4 regions of the Paenibacillus sp. FSL R5-0407 genome follow, and region 1 is predicted to be linked to each of the others. Evidence: riboswitches for the same ligand, from Rfam matches in the RefSeq annotation. Region 1 holds a riboswitch; each other region holds the start of a gene.
What was found. Region 1 has a riboswitch for cyclic di-AMP ahead of NYE70_RS03775 (hypothetical protein). Riboswitches for the same ligand answer to the same signal wherever they lie in the genome.
Positions count from the first base shown of each region.

Region 2: another riboswitch for cyclic di-AMP. It lies ahead of NYE70_RS18660 (C40 family peptidase); the one in region 1 lies ahead of NYE70_RS03775 (hypothetical protein).
Region 3: another riboswitch for cyclic di-AMP. It lies ahead of NYE70_RS00490 (APC family permease); the one in region 1 lies ahead of NYE70_RS03775 (hypothetical protein).
Region 4: another riboswitch for cyclic di-AMP. It lies ahead of NYE70_RS05490 (3D domain-containing protein); the one in region 1 lies ahead of NYE70_RS03775 (hypothetical protein).

Region 1 is NZ_JBBPAX010000001.1:773,574-777,771, forward strand. It holds gene NYE70_RS03770 (Ig-like domain-containing protein) at 1-944, opposite strand, end outside; cyclic di-AMP (ydaO/yuaA leader) riboswitch at 1,224-1,462, shown strand; cyclic di-AMP (ydaO/yuaA leader) riboswitch at 1,580-1,753, shown strand; gene NYE70_RS03775 (hypothetical protein) at 1,924-2,337, shown strand; gene NYE70_RS25990 (potassium-transporting ATPase subunit F) at 2,364-2,441, shown strand; gene kdpA (potassium-transporting ATPase subunit KdpA) at 2,468-4,147, shown strand; gene kdpB (potassium-transporting ATPase subunit KdpB) at 4,167-4,198, shown strand, end outside.
Region 2 is NZ_JBBPAX010000001.1:3,937,423-3,941,620, reverse strand. It holds gene NYE70_RS18675 (M1 family metallopeptidase) at 1-85, shown strand, start outside; gene NYE70_RS18670 (hypothetical protein) at 153-983, shown strand; cyclic di-AMP (ydaO/yuaA leader) riboswitch at 1,205-1,339, shown strand; gene NYE70_RS18665 (C40 family peptidase) at 1,342-1,833, shown strand; cyclic di-AMP (ydaO/yuaA leader) riboswitch at 2,076-2,212, shown strand; gene NYE70_RS18660 (C40 family peptidase) at 2,217-2,690, shown strand; gene NYE70_RS18655 (GNAT family N-acetyltransferase) at 3,095-3,598, shown strand; gene NYE70_RS18650 (c-type cytochrome) at 3,761-4,123, shown strand.
Region 3 is NZ_JBBPAX010000001.1:101,768-105,965, forward strand. It holds gene NYE70_RS00480 (hypothetical protein) at 1-184, shown strand, start outside; gene pdxK (pyridoxine/pyridoxal/pyridoxamine kinase) at 352-1,167, shown strand; cyclic di-AMP (ydaO/yuaA leader) riboswitch at 1,419-1,609, shown strand; gene NYE70_RS00490 (APC family permease) at 1,769-3,595, shown strand; gene NYE70_RS00495 (5' nucleotidase, NT5C type) at 3,614-4,162, opposite strand.
Region 4 is NZ_JBBPAX010000001.1:1,128,198-1,132,395, reverse strand. It holds gene NYE70_RS05505 (transporter substrate-binding domain-containing protein) at 1-723, shown strand, start outside; gene NYE70_RS05500 (amino acid ABC transporter permease) at 819-1,481, shown strand; gene NYE70_RS05495 (amino acid ABC transporter ATP-binding protein) at 1,468-2,190, shown strand; cyclic di-AMP (ydaO/yuaA leader) riboswitch at 2,360-2,535, shown strand; gene NYE70_RS05490 (3D domain-containing protein) at 2,540-3,229, shown strand; gene NYE70_RS05485 (polysaccharide deacetylase family protein) at 3,280-4,107, opposite strand.

The sequences.
Region 1 (4,198 bases):
CACTTTACGAACTCCCGGACAGCCTCAGGCTGGTCTTCAAGGATGTCTACACCCTCATACGGAAAAACGCCGATATAAAAGGTGGTGATCGGATCGGAGCCGAAGGTTCCGGTATCATCGGCAAGCGCTTTTAACGCCGATTTGGAGCCCGGGTTCAAAAAGAGATTGTAGGCGGCTTTTTCCCAGATCCACATCGCACGGTCTTGCTTTTCAAGTGTAACCGGTTCGGGAGCCCAGTTCCCGGTATGAGCATAAACCGTAGTGCTCCGGCCTTCATTGCCGAATTCGTCGAAGGCCCTTGCCTCCAGACTGGAGGTCCGGTTACCGAGATTTTTGGCGTCCCATTTGAATTGATAGTGGTTCCCGGTTTGCTTTGCTTTCATCCATGGCCCGCCGTTGATTCGAATCTCTACCAGCTCAACGGAATTCTTGGCGTCGACGGTGATTTTTACAGGGACCGAGCCGTGGACGGTTTCATCGTCCGAAGGATTTGTAATCTTCACAACAGGGAGGCTGGCTTCGGGATTATTGACATACACCGATGTCGTAGCCGTGGAGATTCCATAACGAGACGAACTCTGCACTCCCTTGGCAATCAGCGAGATGTTGCCGTCGTATTTGGATACGTCGACATCCGCATACCAAGTGCCGCTTTCGGGTCCATTTAAGTCCTCTCTTACGGAGTTAAGCTGTTCGGTTCCATTAATAATCAATTTGATGTCATAAGTTTCGGTATACCCTCCCGTAACCCGCAGCCATCCCGGAGGTACCTGATCACCTTCCGCCGGAGAATCGATGGTCAGCATGGATTCGGCGTGAGCGTAGGGGATCTGAGCCACGAGGATAAAAGAGAAGCAAAGGAATAGAGAAGCAGTCAACCCTTTGAAAATCAATGAACCTACAACTTGATTCAATAAGGCTTTCTTTTGTTGACGAATCGGCATGAATACCCCTCGCTTTCTATCCGGAATAATTGTAAACGTTTACAATTGTATTGTAGCCGTAGTATTTTTCTTAGGGCAATAACCGTTTAATGACCTTTAATATAATGGAATGAAAAATGAAGCATTAAAGAGATATGACGTAAATGAGAGAGTTTAACCATTATGAAAACGCTCCCGTTTCATATAATTGGCAATTGCAAACTGTTTTTAACCGGTTGCCTGACTTTACTGGATTCGGCGCCGGAGTTATGATTCAATCCATGAAACAAATATAATACCATTTGTCGATCGCTGAATTTCCCGGCAACGGGAAAACGGGGGAACCAAATTGCGGCGCATCTATCTTGGCTCCTAGGCCAAGAAGCCGTTTCGTTCGTTTGCCGTCTTTAATGTGAGAGTTAAAGACCGCAAACGGACAGGGGTGAATCCCGGACGGAAACCATGGATTCCGTTCGGGTAGGGCGACTCTCACCGCCCGAATCCGACAGCTAACTTCGTAAGCGTGGATGAAGAGAGGATGGGTGAACTGTCAGCCGTATGAGTAGGCCACAGAGCGCCAAGGTGCCTCTGTGGTTTTTTATTGCCTAAATTGAAAAATTGACTGAAATTGTTATGAAAAATCGAAATGAAAAATAATGTCTTTTTCGCTGAATTCTGCGAACGCAGAAGCGGGGGAACCAACGAAACGCCGATCTGGGATCGGAACGTTTCATGGGGTGAATCGCCGGAAATATCCTTAATTTCCAGCGTAGGGCGACTCTCGCGCCCGAATCCGACAGCTAACCTCGTAAGCGTAATTGGGAGAGGCAACCGCCATAAGCTCACCATGGTTATGAACACCATGCCAGAAGCTGCGGAAAGGTTCCTTCCTTTCCTGCGGCTTTTTTGCTGTGCAAAGTACTGGATTGAGCTTACTAGTAAAGTCTACCTCACCAGGAGGAGCTTTAGGTCTTGCTATTATCTGAGGGAGGAAACAAAGGTGGAGGAAGATTGTATCCTCATTGCTGCGCCAAATCAGGCAGGGCTGAATTTTGTACGGCTGCTGTTGTCTAAGCGGCGGAATGTTGCGGTTCTCGTGAACAACAAAACTGAGGAGAAACGGGCTCGTAAATTGGGGGCGGTTCAAGTGATCCGGGTGAAGACGGAGGATGAAAAAACTTGGAGGATTCCCGAATTTCGGATCGGGAGGGTCTTTATTTTTGAAACTACGCTAACTTTAACATGTCGATATTTGCAGTTATGCCGTCAATGGACATCGAGTCCAATAATCGTGATTACGCCGGAGCGGCATCCGAGAATGATTTACAAGGGCCTTGGAGCGACTTATGTGATTCATTCCGGTTCCTGCGAGGTCGGATTTTTAGCAAACGGCATTCCGGAAACCGGGGATTAACAGGAATTAAAGGAGGGGGATACGCCATGATAGGGATCGGGTTGGTCGTCCTGTTCGTATTTCTTTATTTGATCTATGCCTTGATTCATCCTGAGAAATTTTAAAAAGCCTACTTTTGAGGGGGATCCCAATGGATTTAGTGCAAATGTTAGTTGTGATCGGCGTCATCATTGTACTGGTGAAACCGCTGGGCACTTATTTATACCATGTGTTTTCCGGGGAATCGAACCGTACCGACAACATATTCGGAGGTTTCGAAAGACTGATCTATAAGCTGGTCGGTTTCAAACGCCGTGAAGGCATGAGCTGGAAAAAATACGCCTTTAGCATGATTGTGACGAACGTCGTTCTGGTGGGAGTAAGCTATTTGGTTCTGCGGATTCAACAGTTTCTTCCCTTGAATCCTAATGGGATGGGAAACATGGAATCGTCGCTTTCATTCAATACGGTCATCAGCTTTATGACCAATACGAATCTACAGCATTATAGCGGAGAGTCGGCCCTGTCTTATTTCTCTCAAATGGCCGTCATTACGATGATGATGTTTACCTCAGCCGCCAGCGGCTTGTGTGTAGCGATATCATTTATCCGCGGTTTGACGCAGAGAGGGCAAACGATAGGAAACTTCTTTGAAGATTTTATTAAAGCACATGTCCGTGTATTTCTGCCGTCAGCTTTGCTCGTTACCTTAATTCTCGTGGCACTGCAGGTTCCACAGACGTTGGACCCGACCTTGACGGTTCATACGCTGGATGGCGCGTTGCAGCGAATTTCGATGGGGCCCGTCGCCTCGCTCGAGTCGATCAAGCATTTGGGGACGAACGGCGGGGGATTTTTCGGAGTGAACTCCGCACATCCGTTTGAAAATCCGAACGGTTTGAGTAACGCCGTGGAAATGTGGTCGATGTGGATGATGGGTGCTGCATTGCCATACACATTCGGATTGTTCGCCAAGAATAAGAAACAAGGCTGGGTCATTTTCTCCGCCATGATGATTCTATTTCTCGTCTTTTTATCCACCGTCTATTTCTCGGAAAAAGCGGGGAACCCGGCAATCAACGCACTGGGTATCGATGCTGCACAAGGAAGCATGGAAGGGAAAGAAGTTCGCTTTGGGATCGCCGGATCCACGCTGTTTACCACTGTAACGACGGCCGCTACGACAGGGAGTGTCAACAATATGCATGATACTTTAACGCCGCTCGGCGGGATGGTTCCGTTGGTTCAAATGATGCTGAACGTCGTATTCGGCGGAAAAGGCGTCGGCCTTATGAACATGATGATGTACGCCATTCTAGGTGTGTTCATTTGCGGCCTGATGGTCGGCCGGACGCCGGAATTTCTGGGCCGCAAAATCGAGGCCAAGGAAATGAAGCTGATCGCCATTGCGATATTGGCGCATCCGTTTATCATTCTTGTGCCGACTGCGATCAGTTTTATGACGGATCTGGGGCAAAGTGCAATCACGAACCCCGGTTTCCATGGTTTATCTCAGGTGCTGTACGAATACACTTCCTCTGCCGCAAATAATGGGTCCGGCTTTGAAGGACTGGCGGACAATACACCGTTCTGGAACATTACGACCGGGCTGGTCATGTTGTTTGGGCGTTATGTTTCCATCATAGCCTTGCTGGGCGTTGCGGGTTCCTTGATGTCCAAGGAGCCGATTCCGGAAACGATCGGTACCTTACGTACCGACAACCGCCTGTTCGTCGGCATATTGATTGGAACGGTGCTCCTTATCGGTGCGCTCACTTTTTTACCGGTCATTGCTATGGGCCCGGTTGCCGAGTTTTTAACTTTAGGATAAGCGAAAGAGGGGTTAAAGGATGTCGAACAGTCGTAAAACTATGCTTACTGG
Region 2 (4,198 bases), 3.2 Mb from region 1:
CGAGGTCAAGGAACCTGTCAGCACACGTGCTTCTTTAAGCATCACCAAGCTGCTGGAATCCCTGCTTGGCACTCTGTTCTGGTAGGCTGGACGAACAAGAATAAGGCTTATTCATAGCAGTAATGCTCACAAAACTTTTAGGAGGGAAAGTTATGACCTATGTACGAAATGGATGGGGGCTTGTCAGGAGCCAGTTTCCCTCTGTGATCATCCTGTTCCTGTACCAGCTGCTCTGGGGGCTGTTTCTGTACCGTCTGATCCATTCGGCGGTTGTGGCCGTACTGTCCAGGTACCCGGATACGCCCCCGAATGAACTGAACCGGATTCTATACTTGATCGAAGGGCAATTCGAATTGAAGCACAATCCGGAGATTCACCAGTATTTCTGGCTGCTAATCGGGATGATTGTTCTCCGTCTATTGCTGACGCCGCTGTTCCAGGCGGGTATTCTCTACGGTCTGGTTCCCGCCGAGACCCGGGCGTCCGGACTTCCCTTCTTCCGGGGAATGAAGGAATTCTGGAAGCCCGTCACTCTCTTCTTTCTGTTGGAGCTCGCGCTGCTCTCCCTGCCGGGAATTTGGATCGTCCCGGACCTATACGCCCTCTTGCCCCGTCTCCTTACGTCAGGCGACAGGCTCGCTCCCCTTTTGACCCTTTGTGGATATTTGCTGGGGTGGGTGGTTTACGGTTGGCTTGTCCGGCAAATCCTGCTGTTCGCCCAGTTCGGGTATCTGTTTAAGGCCGGCGTCTGGGGCTCCCTGATGCTGAGCATGAGGTATCTATTGCCGGGGATCGCCATTTCCCTTATTCTCGGAGCTGCCGGCGCCGCCTTGTTCCTTTTGTTCGGAACGGCCTCCTGGATTTGGACAGGACTGATTGCTTTAATTCTGCAACAAACCTATCCTTTCATTCGCAGTCTATTTCAAATTTGGACTCTAACCTCTCAATATCAGCTTTGGCATACCAAATCACAAAAAAGTTAATTTTTTTTCATCTTTATCCTTCCTTGTGCCACAAGGCCTCCGAGCTTATTCGGGGGTCTTGTCCTGCGTTTTCCCCTCTCAAACTCGCTAAATAACCATTGCCAAAATATACTGGCCTTTGTTACAATAACAACAGCACAATTTCAGTAACAGTTTTGTAATTATTTTTGTCACTATTAGCAGGAGTCTTCTGCTGGGTGTCGAATAAGTAAGTAGTCAGGTGTAAATTACAGCCGAATTCCCTTCACGGGGAACGGGGGAACCACTTTGGGTGAATTGATCTCGCAAGAGAGGGATCATAGGGGACCTTCAACCGAATCCTTAAGCTAACCTCGTAGGCATTGGAAGGAGCATTTCCTTGAAAAAACAGTTAACCGCAGCAGCCGTAAGTCTTGCAATACTTTTCTCCATCGGAACTGGTAGCGCTTTCGCAGATTCCAAATTGGACACCACGATTGAAAAAGCTCTGGGAAGCGATTATGTTTCCGGCGGAACTACCACCTCTGGCTTTGACTGTTCCGGATTCACTATGTATGTCTTTTCGAAAATCGGAATTAAATTGCCGCACCAATCAGGCTCCCAGTACAAGATGGGAACCGCTGTAGAGAAGAAAGAACTGATCGCTGGCGATCTGGTGTTCTTCAACACTTCAGGCAAAGGTGTGTCTCATGTTGGTGTTTACGTCGGTGACGGCAAGTTTGCTCATGCTTCCTCCTCCAAAGGAGTTATCATCAGCAAATTGAGCGATAAATATTATGTCGAGCGCTATGTTGGCGCCAAGCGCATTATGAGCACTGATAAGTTCGAAGAAGTTACAAGCGATACTCAAGATCATGATGATGTAGAATAGTAACGATGAAGCCCGCAGAGATTCTTTATGGATCGCAATCTGCGGGTTTTTTCTTTTATTTAAACCGTCGTCCTAGGAAACATTACCCGGAGAGGACGGGATATACAGGACAAATCAACTTATTTATTCAAAAATAACAAAACAAACTTGCAAACCCGCGTTGATGTTTGGTAAAATGACCAGAGTAAATGGTAACAACTTTGTAATCACTGTTGTAACGTCGTAATTTTTCGGGTGCATTCAACAAAGACTAGCCGAATTCCCGGCACCCGGGAAACGGGGGAACCACATTGGGTGAATTGATTTCGTTACATAGGGATCATAGGGAACCTTCAACCGAATCCTCAAGCTAACCTCGCAGGCCTTGGAAGGAGTTTAACATCTTGAGAAAGACATTCGCAGCAGCAGCAACGAGTTTAGCTATTTTGTTCACCATGGGGACAGGAAGTGCCTTTGCGGACACCACATTGACCAGCGTCGTTAAATCCGTGTACGGAACACCTTACAAATACGGAGGCGTCACGACCAACGGTTTTGACTGTTCCGGATTTACAAGATACGTGTTCAAGAAAATGGGCGTCGATCTTGCCCGCGTCTCTACCGCCCAGTACAAGCAAGGTACCCCAGTGGCCAAGAGCCAGTTGAAAGCGGGAGACCTCGTATTCTTCAACACCCTGGGCAAAGGTAAAGTGTCCCATGTGGGCGTCTACCTGGGAGACGGAAAATTCGCTCATGCCTCTTCTTCCAAAGGAATCAGAACAGACAAATTAAGCAACACTTACTATAAAACACGTTATGTCGGGGCAAAAAGAATTTTGAGCGCAGACAGCTATTCCAGCTTTGCCAAAGAATCCTGATCACCCCTGATAGGCTGAGGCCCTCACCTCAATAGCTCGCTTGACCGCACTTGATTCTTGCCGGAATCAACGCGGTCTTTTTTCTTTCCTTCATCTTATTCATATAACGAAGGAATCGATCAAAAGGTTTCTTGGATAAAACCCATTCCAAAAATATTTTTTCCGTTCTCGTTCTCTAACACTCCATATCCTATCTTCCCTATATCCAAAATTTACCCGTTATGCGGATGCCTAAACAGGAAATTTTTAATTTACGCATTTTTTTTGCCTGCCTTCGATTTCTGGCCCCTCTTCCTCCACAAAGCCTTTACAACCAATAAAAATCCCGTTAGAGTGAGGTTAAAAAGAACTACAGCCATATGGGTAGCCGCATAGGCATTCCTATCGTTTAAGGAGGCGCAAAAATGGAAAAACCAATCGCACCATTTCGAATCGTACCCATGGAAGAAAGCCATGGCGCAGATATCAGTACTTGGCGTTACGATTCTCCCTACGATATTTATAGCTGGCTTCCCTGGGAACAGATGAAGGCGCTCGATGTGGAATTTGGGAATCCCGTTTTAAGGGCCCAGCAGTACGTCTCTTTGCTGGATCAGCAGGAGGAGCTTGCCGGATTCGCCCAGTACTTTCCTATGGAGGGCGTTACACGGCTTGGCATCGGTATGAGACCTGATTTATGCGGCCACGGGCTGGGTAAGACCTTTGTGCTGACAATCGTCGAGGAGGCCCAGCGGAGAAAGCCTAAGGATGTAATTGACCTGGAAGTGCTCACATGGAACACACGGGCGATCCGGGCTTACCAGAAGTCCGGCTTCGTGATTACCGATCTGTACGAGAAAATGACTCCTGGCGGCATTTCCAAGCCATATTACTGCATGGTGTTTCGCGGAAAACCCTCCGAGGCGTAAAAAAACATCCCCTTAATGAGACGTCTATGATTAATCACACATGATTTTAACGTATTTTTCGTATACTACAAATAATTCGTTACTTTTTTTGACACAAATGCTATGATCACGGGGCATGTTCAGCTATAATGGAAGGTAGCTTACATAGGAGGGACGATTGAAATGCAGAAGTGGATCATGAGCGGAATACTCATCGTGGCGTGCGCCTTCGCAGCCGTGTTAATGTTTACATTACCCGGTAAAGATCAGGTGGCCCAGGAAGAAAAGCCGCAAATGCCTGCGGTTACTGTAAGCGCAGAGCAAGCCGAAGCTACGGTTAAAGCCAACTGTATTTCCTGTCACGGGACTGATTTGCAAGGCGGAGCCGGTCCGAATCTGCAAAAAATTGGATCCGAGCTGTCGGCGGAACAGTTGTACGGCATAATTACTAAAGGAAAAGGCGGAGGCATGATGCCTTCCTTCAAAGATAAATTGAAGGACGAGGAAATCGCCAACGTCGCTATGTGGCTTGCGGAAAAGAAATAACAAACAAAAACAAAGACGCGCCCGCCGGGACTTATAAGTCCCGGCGGGCGCTTTTCTAATCATTCACATTCCTGA
Region 3 (4,198 bases), 670 kb from region 1:
GGGGAAAGCTTTGTGGATTCTTCCTTCCAGAGGCCGGGGGACATGCCCCGTATGCAGAAGCACGCGGATTAAACTGCTTTATACGAAGATGAGCAGTTCCGGTCAGGCTCTTAAAGTCTGCAAGAAATGCTTCAACGCATCCCAGGAAAGAATCGATGCCGCAAACCAGATCGTCGTGAAATAAGCTGGCTATAGACCATATCAGTGGAAAGTATGGAGCAAGGATTACTTGCTCCATACTTTTTTTGTTTCCGGGCTATGTAAATGCGTAAATAATTCACTGAGTTTCTGAAAATAATGCTACAATAGAGGCCGGAAGCACTTTAGTTTTTCGTAAAGGAGCATTTGATCATGTCAACCATTCTTAAAACGCTAACTATTGCCGGCAGTGACTCCAGCGGCGGCGCGGGGATACAGGCAGACTTGAAAACATTTGAAGAATACGGAACTTACGGACTCAGCGCATTGACTACCATTGTTACGATGGATCCGGACCGCGGATGGCATCATAGCGTGTACCCGATAGACGCCAATCTGGTGGCCGAGCAGTTGAAGACCGTGTTTGCGGGCGGCCCGGTGCAAGCTATGAAGACGGGGATGCTGGGCAGCGTGCCTATTATAGAAGTCGTTGAGAAATGCATTAAGCAGCATAACCAACAAAATGTGGTCATCGACCCGGTCATGGTCTGCAAAGGGGAAGACGAAGTTTTGAATCCGGAGAGCGCGGATGCGATTCGCGATTTGCTGCTACCGCTTGCTACGGTTGTTACGCCAAACTTGTTCGAAGCCGGTGTGCTTTCCGGTTTGGGGCGTTTGTCCAGCGTGGATGACATGAAGAAAGCAGCGAAGATCATTCATGAACGCGGAGCGGCTTACGTAGTCATTAAAGGCGGCAAAGCCTTGGAAGGCGACAAAGCGATCGACCTGTTCTATGACGGCGAGGAATTTGAGGTTCTGGAGACGGAAAAGATCGAACCCGCACATAACCATGGAGCCGGTTGTACTTTTGCGGCTGCCGTAACAGGTGGACTGGCCAGCGGCTTAACTGTAAAGGAAGCCGTAGTTAAAGCGAAAAAATTCGTAACGGCGGCCATTCGTTCGGGGTATGCCTTTAACGAATATGTGGGACCGGTATTCCATGGAGGATACCGTTTGAACGGCGAGTAGGCTGACATATAGAATGAATCAGGACAAGCCGGTTTCCAGGAATGGAGGCCGGTCTTTTTTTGTTGTATTCGGCATTAATACGATGATTTATGTTGCGCGTTAATGCGGGCTCAATAATGAAGGATAATAAATGAAAGTGATGGAAGTAAGCGTTTTATCGTACTCTTTTACAACAAATAGAAGCGATTCAACGCAAATTTCGGGATTTACAGAAAATGAGAGCAGGCGTAATATTCATTCGTGGATTTGATATTCTTGATTCGCTGAATTTCCCGTAATACGGGAAAACGGGGGAACCGAATGCCGGGCGTAACAGGCAAAGCCAGCCGAAACGAACGGTAGGGGTGAATCCGCAGCATGTCATGCAGAACATGCCGCGGAGGGGTGACTCTCGCCACCCTAATCCGACAGCTAACCTCGTAAGCGTAGTCCGAGAGAGGAATGATACTGTGCCCATGTAAAGCACTCATGGACCGCAGGGGGTCTTGCCTCTGTGGTTTTTTGCTGTCCAAAAAGTCTCCAAATGAGACGATTTACCAAAATATTTAATCATAATCAGCCTTTGAATTTGCAAAAAATAAAGCACGGTGGTGTTGCATCTATGTTTTCGATAATCAAGAGAGTGCTCATCGGTCAGCCGCTGAAGTCAACCGCACTCGGCGAACAAAAATTAAACAAAACGAAAGCCCTGGCGATCCTTTCATCGGATGCCTTGTCCTCCGTAGCCTACGGACCGGAGCAGATTCTGCTCGTCCTGATGACGCTCGGCGCGGCCGCCTACTGGTACTCCATCCCGATTGCCGCGGGAATTCTGGTGCTGCTGCTGGCTCTCGTTTTATCTTACAGACAAGTGATTTATGCCTATCCGCATGGCGGAGGAGCCTATGTTGTTTCCAAGGAAAATTTGGGGGTAAACTCCGGTCTTTTAGCCGGCGGCGCGCTGCTGGTGGATTATATTTTAACCGTTGCGGTCAGCATTTCTGCGGGGACGGATGCGATCACCTCAGCTTTTCCGTCGCTGCATTCACATAACGTACTTATAGCATGCCTTTTAGTGGTTGTTATCACGGTACTCAATTTGCGCGGTATTACCGAATCGGCTTCCATCCTGGCTTATCCGGTTTACTTATTCGTGCTTGTTATATTTATCACTATTGGGGCGGGACTATATCAAATTGCAATGGGCGAAGTTCCGGCCAACCTGCATACACCGATGGGGACACCGGTGACAGGCCTTACGCTGTTCCTGCTCTTGCGGGCATTTGCCTCGGGGAGTTCGGCTTTGACAGGTGTCGAGGCGATTTCTAACGCCATTCCTAACTTCAAGGATCCGGCTCCCAAGAATGCCTCCAAAACATTGGCTGCCATGGGCGTTCTGCTGGCGCTTTTGTTTACGGGGATCGTATCGTTGGCTTATTATTACGGTATTTCTCCTAAAGCGGAGGAAACCGTCGTGTCCCAGATCGCTTCAGCTACTTTCGGCCGGGGGATCATGTATTATTTGATTCAAGGGATCACCGCGATGATTCTGGTGCTGGCCGCCAATACCGGATACTCGGCATTTCCGCTCTTGGCCGTGAACCTGGCGAAAGACAAATATATCGCGCGTATGTTCACCGTTCGCGGAGACCGTCTCGGTTATTCTAACGGAATCGTCTTTTTGGCGGTGGCCTCAATCCTGCTGATCATCGTTTTTAAAGGACAGACCGAGCATTTGATTCCGCTCTATGCGGTAGGCGTATTTATCCCGTTTACGCTGGCGCAAACCGGTATGCTTGTGAAATGGTTCCGGGAAAAACCGGCGGGCTGGGGATTGAAATTAACGATAAACGCGATCGGGGCTTTAATCAGCTTTACGGTCATGATGATTTTTTTCATTACGAAATTTCCGCAAGTCTGGCCTGCGTTAATCTTTTTGCCGGCGATCGTTTATGTATTTCATAAAATCAACCGTCATTACGAAGCTGTGGGGGATCAATTGCGGATCACTACATGCGAACAGCCACTAGCGATCGAGGGGAATGTCATGGTAATTCCCGTAGCGGGAATTACGCATGTAGTGGAAAATACGCTGAATTACGCGAAATCGTTGTCTCCGGATCAGATCATCGCTGTATATGTGGCGTTCGATAAAGAGGCGGAAAAGCAATTTGAGGAGAAATGGAACCAGTGGCACCCTGAAATTCGGCTGGTTACGCTGTATTCCCAATACCGGAGCATTATCCAGCCGCTGACGAAGTTCATCGATACCGTGGAGCATAAGGCCAAGGAAATGAATTTCCGGGTAACCGTTCTGATTCCCCAATTCATACCGAAGAAACGGTGGCATAACGCCCTGCATAATCAGTCCAGCTTGCTAATCCGCGCCTTTTTGCTATACCGGAGGGATTTGATCGTAACCACGGTTCCTTATCATTTCAAAAAATAAGATCTTTTCATCTGACCATCAAGTCAGAATTTGCCCTACCAGCTCGTTCATGCCTTGCCATGAATCCTTTAGAATAAAGTCCTGCTGAACCGGCGCATTCCAAGGACGGGGGATCATAATGGTCTGTTTGCCCGCTTCCTTGGCCGCGATCAGATTATGGGGGCCGTCGTCAATCAACAAGTCAAAATCAAGCAAGTATTTGCGCTTGGCGACGAAGAAGTTATCGAATGGAATGAAAGGCATATGCATTTGCAGCCATCTCCATTTTTCCGGAACCGATGCCGGGCGGGCGGCCGTCACGACGATGACGTCGTAATCGACGGTCATCCGCTTCACCTCTTCAATCGTATACTCGTCAAAAATTTCAAGCTCTTCGTACAGGCCGGGCCTGCCGAAGAAAATGTCGTCCGTGCATGCAGGATGCCAAATGCCGCTAAGATCAAAGCTGATGATTTGCTCCATGGTCAACGGAAGATCGGGATACATTAAATTATGATAATGAATCGCTTTCGGTATGAGATGGCAGATCGTGTCATCCATGTCGATGGCTACTATTTTTTTGCTCATGCTTCGCACTTCTCCCTGGCAGTTACTTTTTCGATA
Region 4 (4,198 bases), 350 kb from region 1:
AGTCAAGGATCGGCCAATACCGGTACGGCTTCCAAAAAGCTGATCGTAGGATTGAGCGCGGATTTCCCGCCTTACGAATTTAAAATCAAAAATGAGAATGGTGACAATGAAATCGTCGGTTTCGATGTTGAGATCGCCAAGGAAATCTCGAAGGATCTTGGAGCCGAAGTGGAATTCAAGGATATGCTTTTCGACTCCCTGCTGAATGAATTGGACAGCGGCCGTGTGGACCTCGTCATTTCGGGTCTCAGCCCGAAACCGGAACGCGCGAAGCAAGTCGACTTGTCCCAAATTTATTATAAAGCGGAGCAGTCGGTCGTATCCGCGACCAAGGACAAAGATAAATACAACACAATGGAATCATTGGAAGGTCTGAAGATCGGCGTACAGAAGGGCTCCATTCAAGAAGACATTGCCAAGACGATCACAGGCGCCAAGCTGACTTCTCTTGGAAAAATAAACGATATCATCATGCAACTGAAATCGGGACGCGTTGATGTGGCGATTATCGAAGGCCCTGTGGCCGAATCTTTCGTCAAGAACGTAGAAGGCATCAGCATTACGGACGCCAAACCGGTAACCGAGGACGAAGGCTATGTCGTCGGCGTGAAGAAAGGCAACAAGGAAATGCTTGACCAGGTCAACGCCACATTGGATCGTCTGATCGGAGACGGTTCGATCGATAAGTTCGTTACCGAAGCAAGCGCACTTGCTGAAAAATAACCGGTGACCGATTTGCAGAAAATAGCGGAGCCTATTCGCTATTTTCTGTTTTTTTGTCAAGGCTTTTGAGGTAAAATAGGAGGAATGATTGGGACATGGAGCTTTTTACAATGTTTTGGGAGTACCGCAGCTATTTTTTGACCGGTCTGCAGTATACGCTGCTACTGGCGGCTCTGGGGGTTCTTTGCGGTTTTATTTTGGGCCTGCTTGTTACGCTCTTGCGGATGGCCCCGTGGAGAATTGTCCGGTTTATCGGCCATGCTTGGGTTGAATTTTTACGGGGAACGCCGATGTTGGTCCAGCTCTTAATAATTCATTACGGTTTTTCGACGGCGTTCAATGTCAACTTCTCCCCGATTGAATCCGGAGCGATCACGCTTTCGATCAACAGCTCGGCCTACCTTGCGGAAATATTCCGTGCCGGGATCCAGGGCGTAGACCGGGGGCAAGGAGAAGCAGCTCGGTCCCTAGGCATGAATCGCTGGATGTCCTTGCGTTTTATCATTATTCCGCAGGCGATCAAGTCGGTGCTGCCCGCAATCGGGAATGAGTTTATTACGATTATTAAGGAATCTTCGATCGTATCCTTTATCGGTATTACGGAGCTGATGTTCCAGTCCGGTGCTGTGGTCACGATCACTTACGACGGCATGACGCCGTATCTGATTGTAGCGGTTATGTACTTTATTCTGACATTCACACTGTCCCGTATTTTGGGTCTGTTCGAAAGGAAGTTGAAAGCCAGTGATCACCGTTAAAAATTTGCATAAAAAGTTCGGCCAGCTTCACATTTTGAAGGGGATCGACCTGGAAATCGCCAAAGGAGAGGTCGTCGTTGTGATCGGCCCCAGCGGCTCGGGGAAGAGTACCTTTCTCCGCTGTTTGAATCTGCTGGAGGAACCAACCGAGGGCGAGATCACTTTCGAAGGGGAATCCATTACCGGAAAACGCCACAATATCAACAAAACCCGCGAAAAAATGGGAATGGTATTCCAACAGTTTAATTTGTTTCCGCATAAAAATGTGATCGATAATATCACTATGGCTCCCATCCGTGTAAAAAAAATCGAAAAGAACAAAGCGGAAGCTTTGGCCATGGACCTGCTGCGCACGGTCGGACTGGAAGACAAGCGGGACGCTTATCCTTCCCAGCTGTCGGGCGGACAGAAGCAGCGGATCGCGATTGCTCGCGCGCTCGCTATGGAGCCGCATGTGATGCTGTTCGATGAGCCGACCTCCGCGCTTGATCCGGAGATGGTCGGAGAGGTGCTGGACGTGATGAAGAACCTAGCCGACAAGGGGATGACGATGGTCATCGTCACGCATGAAATGGGCTTTGCCCGCGAAGTTGGGGACCGGATTCTGTTTATGGATCAGGGTGTCATTATGGAGCAAGGGACTCCGCAGGAGGTCTTCGGTTCGCCGAAGAATCAGCGGACCAAGGATTTTCTCAGTAAAGTGCTGTAACTTAACTCTATAACATGAATGAACCGCCGGAGAACGCTCCGGCGGTTTTTTTTGAGTTCGATCGCTTTTACAGAATTGTAATCACATCATCGGTGAAAATAGTCTGATTGGCTGCTGCTTAACGCATCATGGAAACATTTGCTTGCCCTATTGGTTACAAAATTGTGATATATTGATTAGGCCAAAACCTGCCAGCGCAGGTGCGGGGGACGATTTTCCGATTAGCTGTACCCGTCCAATGACGAGAACATGGCTATCTTGGGGTGAAGCGAAGTAAATGCGCAGGGGCCTATCCTTTTTTCCCTAACCCGACAACTAACTCCGCAGGCGATAGTAGAAGGAGGACATCATGAATAAGCATACTAAATTAGCACGCGCCGTTAAGGCGACAATTATTGCAGTCGGATTGGCAGGAGCTTTGCAGTCGGTACCTGTCCATGCGGATTCGATACATAAAGCGAAGGAAGGAGACACCTTTTACCTTCTGGCTAAACAATACGGCGTGGATATGAACAAGCTGATTACAGCGAATCCATCCATCAAAGCATCGAATATTTACGGCGGCCTGGATATCGTTATCCCTGGAGAAGGATCCAAAGCCCTTATGTCAACAGCTTCTGCAAGCGCAAAGGAAAACATAATTCCTCAGCCGTTATCAGCCGTAAAAGTCTCAAGTGCGGATAAGACCGTAGAGGCTTGGGGCAAGAATTTCTCTTACTCCAAAACCGTGGAGGTTAAGGCTACGGCATATTCTTCCGCAGCGAGCGAGAACGGAAAGTGGGGAGCCGTTGATTACTTCGGCAAACCGTTGCAGTTGGGGACGATCGCCGTTGACCCGAAAGTAATTCCTATGGGCACTAAAGTGCTTGTTACGGGACATAGCCATTCCAATCTGCCGAAAAACGCCTTCGTTGCGACCGCAACCGATCAGGGCAGCGCGATCAAAGGGAACCGCATTGATATATTCATTCCGGGCAGCCCGCAAACCGTTAATGAGTTCGGATTTCAGGACGTTAAATTGTATATTTTAGATAAATAATTGAATGCGGCAGCTCCCAAGGGAGCTGCTTTTTTAATTCCTACTCTCCGTTATTTGTACTTCTTCGTTTGCAGAAGCTCGGGAAGAGTCACAAAGTGATAGCCTTTTGCTTTCAACGTCTGAATGATCTCAGGCAGCGCCTGAATCGTTCCGGATAAATCCGACCCCGTTCCCCCTCCGGCATGCTGCAATACAATAGAACCCGGGCCTGCGGCCTTGAGGACGTTCTGTTTCACCTTCTCCGAATCGAGTCCTTTCCAATCCAGCGAATCGACATTCCAGTTCACGATAATATAACCGCTTTTCTTGGCCCACTTAACTTGTTCCTCGTTAATTTCTCCATATGGCGGGCGTATCAACTTGGGCCGATAACCAACGAGATTAGCGATAATATTCTCGGTTCGCAAAATTTCGTTTTGAAACTGACTTCGCGAGCGGTTTTTGAACAAAGCATGGCTAAAGGAATGGTTGCCGATGATGTGGCCGTCCCGGTGAATGGCCCTCAGCAGCTCCGGATGCTTCTTCGCCCGGTGCCCGACGACGAAAAAAGTCGCTTTGACTCCTTCTTTGCGAAGTGCAGCCAATACCTGGGGCGTAAACCGCGGATCGGGCACATCGTCAAAAGTCAGGGCGATCTGTTTCACTTCTGGACCGCGGAATTTAAAGGTTTCGGAATATTTTCGCCGAAGCTCTCCCAGATTTAAGGGCTTTGCGGAAGCAGGTGCGGTATCCAATGAATCAGTATCCTCTGTTAAGGGGCCTTTCGTAGTAAACGCATTGGAGGAGTCGGGGAATAAGCAGAGGATACAGCAAAACAAAGCCGTCATGACGGCGCAGATTCCAGCGGAGATCATCCGCCGTTTGGTCGATCTAGACATAGCAAATCCTCTCCTTTTACCCGGAAACCGTATTATAAATTGGTATGCCCAGGAAACTGGCTAATTATGTGTATTATGCAAATGTGAGGTT